Regions from separate parts of the Proteus sp. GOKU genome, predicted to be linked through region 1. Evidence: predicted binding sites of a transcription regulator. Region 1 holds the regulator's gene; the other holds the start of a gene.

What was found. The regulator PhoB, encoded in region 1, activates phosphate uptake and scavenging genes when phosphate is short. The targets are predictions, from matches to a motif close to CTGTCATAAAACTGNCNNAT.
Region 2: the regulator PhoB is predicted to act here: its motif matches at 1,268-1,287, upstream of phoA (alkaline phosphatase).

What each region holds. Positions count from the first base shown of each region.
Region 1 is NZ_CP034105.1:732,277-734,760, forward strand. It holds gene sbcD (exonuclease subunit SbcD) at 1-554, opposite strand, end outside; gene phoB (phosphate regulon transcriptional regulator PhoB) at 776-1,465, shown strand; gene phoR (phosphate regulon sensor histidine kinase PhoR) at 1,489-2,484, shown strand, end outside.
Region 2 is NZ_CP034105.1:3,528,878-3,531,361, forward strand. It holds gene phoA (alkaline phosphatase) at 1-1,206, opposite strand, end outside; gene EHE21_RS16160 (alpha/beta hydrolase-fold protein) at 1,431-2,484, opposite strand, start outside.

The DNA of each region.
Region 1 (2,484 bases):
ATCGGAATATTGACGTTCAGTTGCTTACGTAAATCAAGAGCCTCTTGATATTGAGCTTGATAATAATCAGCAATCGCTCCTTTTAGAGCATTTTGTTTTTCAGCACCTGATTGTCCACTTTTACTGCTTATCATATCTCTAGGACGTAGATAAGGGATCGCACAAAGTAGTGCGCCCGGCGTATTATCTTTTTGAGGAAGAATGAGTGGGGCTTGCGGTGTTTCAGCATGAACATTGGCAATAACCGTTGTATTTAAACATGCTAATAATGATTTAGATTCATTTAGTGTTGCGACAGAATCGTGATTACCACCTAAAATAACAAGCTGACATTGTGTATCTCGAATAGCAACAACAAAGCGGTTATAAAGCTCTCTGGCATAACTTGGGGGGGAGCCTGTATCAAAAATATCTCCTGCAACAATCAATGCATCAACTTGATAATGTTTAATTTGTGCTAATAACCAATCAAGAAATTGTTGATGCTCTTGTGCGCGAGTTTTAGTAAAAAAATATTGCCCTAAATGCCAGTCTGATGTGTGAATAATCCGCATTGCTATCCCTCTTTTTTATCTGATGAAGAGTATAGCGCACCTTACTTTTTTAGTGAAAACCCAACAATAAGCCTTCTTTTTGAGTGATATTTCACCGAAAAATGATTTATTTACCTTAACAACAGGGATCTATTTCAGTAATGTTAAGGTTAGTCATAAATCTGTCATAAAACTGCATCATAATCATTTTGACCCTCTATATACATTACACAGGATAGAGTATGGCAAGGCGTATTCTTGTTGTTGAAGATGAAACCGCAATTCGAGAGATGATCTGTTTTGTTTTAGAACAAAATGGTTTTCAACCTATTGAAGCAGAAGATTATGATTCTGCATTGAGCTTTCTTATTGATCCTTACCCTGATCTGGTTTTATTAGATTGGATGATCCCCGGTGGATCAGGCTTGCAGGTAATAAAACAGATGAAGCGGGAAAGTAATACCCGTGATATTCCAATTATTATGCTAACGGCAAAAGGGGAAGAAGAAGATAAAGTCCAAGGGCTAGAAACGGGTGCTGATGATTACGTCATTAAGCCTTTCTCACCGAAAGAGCTTGTGGCTCGTGTGAAAGCAATTTTACGACGATTATCACCAATGTCTGCGGAAGATATTATTGAATTCAATGGATTAGGGCTTGATCCTGTTTCTCATCGAGTGACGAGTCAAGATAAACCGATTGATATGGGACCCACCGAATTTAAACTCCTGCACTTTTTTATGACACATCCTGAACGCGTGTATAGCAGAGAACAACTGCTAAACTATGTTTGGGGAACAAATGTTTATGTCGAAGACCGTACTGTTGATGTGCATATTCGTCGTTTACGTAAAGCCATTGAAGAAGATGGCCATGACAGAATGATACAGACAGTACGTGGAACGGGATATCGTTTCTCTGCCCGTTTCTAAGTCAATATGGGAGTAATCGTCAGGTGTTAGAACGACTATCGTGGAAAGCCCTCGTTTGGGGGCTATGTCTATTTTGCTTACCTGCTTTTATATTATCGCTTTTTATCGGGCATCTTCCTTGGTTGCTGGTGGCATCGCTACTCAGTGCACTTGTGTGGCATGCCTATAACTTGCTGAAATTATCTAAATGGTTATGGCTAGATCGCTCAGTACTGCCTCCGGAAGGAAGAGGGGGATGGGAGCCTATTTTTTATGGTATTCGACAGACTCAACAACGCAATCGTAAACGACGCAGAGAACTAGGTGACTTAATTAAACGTTTTAGAAGTGGTGCTGAAAGCTTGCCAGATGCTGTTGTGATGATGACAAATGAAGGGAATATTTTTTGGTGTAATAGCCTTGCTCAACACTTACTCGGCTTTCGCTGGCCCGAAGATAACGGACAAAATATTTTTAACTTATTACGTTACCCTGATTTCTTGCACTATTTTACCGCAGGCGATTTTAGTCGCTCTTTAACTATTTCACTTAATAATGGCTCTATTGTTGAGTTTCGAGTGATGCCATACAGCGAAGATCAGCGCTTAATGGTGGCACGTGATGTGACAGAAAAAAATAAGCTAGAAAATTCACGACGTGACTTTTTTGCTAACGTTAGTCATGAGTTAAGAACACCACTCACCGTTATTCAAGGTTATCTTGAAATGATGGAAGAAACTAGTGCCTCCAAACCCGCAGAGCATAAGGCGATAGTGACGATGCAGGAGCAAGCTAAGCGCATGGATACGCTTGTTCAACAACTCTTACAACTTTCTCGTATCGAATCTGCTCCTCATATCGATTTAAACAAGATTGTTGATATCCCTGCCATTTTGGTTCTATTACAACAAGAAGCGAACTCATTGAGCCAAGGCCAACATCATATTGTTTTTGATGTTGATGAACAGTGGGCTGTTCGTGGTAATGAAGAGCAACTGCGTAGTGCGGTTTCTAACTTAGTGTATAACGCTATTAATCAC
Region 2 (2,484 bases), 1.3 Mb from region 1:
ATGAGCATGGTCAGCCGTCACGATAATCAGAGTGTCACCGTTTTGCTTAGCGAAATCTAAACCGATTTGTACGGCTTCATCTAATGCAACAGTTTCACCAATTTGTCCGCAAGGATTAGCATTATGATCTTGCTTATCAATAGAGGCACTTTCGACTTGTAAGAAGAAACCTTTTTCATTGCTCTTCAGTAAGTCGATCGCTTTTTTGGTCATTTGTGCCAGTGTTGGCGCATTTGGATCAAGTTTAGAATTAGGTTTGCACTCTAAGGGTGGATTGTTCAAATTACCATGATATGTCGCTTTAGGGCCTTCCCACGCCACAGCCATATTGCCCTCGTGGAACAAACCTAATACTGGTTTATCTTGGTTTGCCAACGTAATCGCATCCAGTGATTTTGCATCCTTCACGATTTGATAACCACGTTCAATCGCTTGCTGTTCTAATGTTTTACCTTTGTACTCACCCGCAGCCGCAGTCTGAGCAAAACTTTTCGCTCCGCCCCCTAATGTAACGTCTGCGCGAGTCACTAAAAGTTGCTCAGAGATAGAGCCTCTACCGCCATTTTCTAATGCGTTTGTTGAGCATTTTTCTAAAGTCTCAACGGGACCATAGCATTTACGTCCTGTCACATGCGAAAACAGTGCCGCAGGTGTTGCATCTTGAATTTCCGATGTCGTCACATTCCCTGTTGCCTTTCCATTGGCTTTTGCTAATTCCAAAATAGTTTGGTGATCCTTACCAAACACATCAATTCCTAATGCACCATTATAAGTTTTCACACCCGAAGCCCATGCTGTCGCAGAAGCGGCGGAGTCTGTTACATAGTTAGGTTTTTGTGTTTTTCTATCTAAAGCATAGTGTGTGTATTGACCCGTCATCGGTAAGGCATCGATACCTTTAAAGAAACCACCTGCACCTTCCGCGTAGTTACGCGCAACAGTGATTTCAGAATCCCCCATACCATCACCAATAAAGAGGATCACATTTTTTGCTTGGTTATTATTTAAAGCTGCTTTTAATGCCTCAGTTTGATCTTGAGTCATACGGCGAGCACCGCCAAATTCCGTGATATTACCTTTTGCTGCGCGATCTTGTGCCAAAATTGCATCAGCAGCAACGGGAGCTGCAAAAGAAGAGAAACTCGCGCCAGCCAATAGCGTTGTTACAATAACGGATAAAATAGAACGTTGGTAACGATGAGACATAGCTTTTTCCTTGCACTCTAAAGTAAAAAAAACAGGATTAATGTTTTAAGTCAGGAAAAGCTTACGGCAGTTAAATGACAGAGAAATGAAGAGTAAAAGCGATTTCGATGACAACTTTATGACAAGTTAATGACAAACAAAAAGCTTATACCGCGAATGCATGTATAAGCTTCTGTTGTATTAAAGCATATTGTTAAAGCGAGGTATCGAGTTGAGGCCTTAAACTAGTCATTCTCTTGGGTTAATGCTTTAGCCCCCAAATACAGGGTTTCACACCAAGAAATATAATCATGCCCACTGGCCATTTCGAGTGATTGAACCGGATAACCTTTTTGCTCTAAAACCTGCTTAAGGTGACGGTTATTATTTAAAATTCCGCCTTTATCTCCCCGACTTTCAAATAGCCCAGCCTCTAAGAAAAACTGCAATGGCTTTCTATCTGCTTGCTCAAATTGTCGAATAAGCCATTCAGGCTCTTCATTTTCAGGCGTCCACCAATAAGAGCCAGACATACTCAACACTTTACCAAAGCGATCAGGGCGATTAAATGCGACCCATGAAGATGCTAATCCGCCATAACTTGAGCCAGATACTATCGTTTCCTCTCCAGATACGTGAACGCCCTTCTCTTTTTCTAGCCAAACAAATAGTTCATCTGCTAAGAAACGGTAAAAATCAGGGTTTGGTGGTAACTCAACACTACGGCGATCACTATCAATGCTATCAACAAATAAGATCATCATAGGTGCCAATTTGCCTTCCTCGATCTGTTTATCAAAAAACCGATCAATACCATATTGGCGACGATAAGTTTGACCATCAAATAAGACCAAGATCCGCGGTATTTCCATTTTTTGGGCTGGCTGATAAAGTGCGATTTCACGATCATTATTTAAGATCTTACTGTGAAAACGAACAATCTCTGTCTTACCCTTCATTGTTCTATCAAGAATATCAGGCAATTGGCATTCACGTTTACTGTCTAACGACAATAACGAAAAGTGATTATAGATATCCTCAGATTGACTTGGAGAATTTTGGGAATTAAACGGATCAGCTTGTGCTGTGGTTAAAATTGCGCGACGTTGCTCAAATGGTGCTGAATTTTCAATAACAGGTACATCTGGCGCTAACTTATATTGCATTAATGTATCGTTAGGCACGATATAACTACGATACCAAATATCACTATTGGCTAAATGCGTTAATGGATCATGATTACCATCAGGTGATCCCAATAAATAGACATTCTTTTTTGCGCCTCGCCATAAAAAAGTC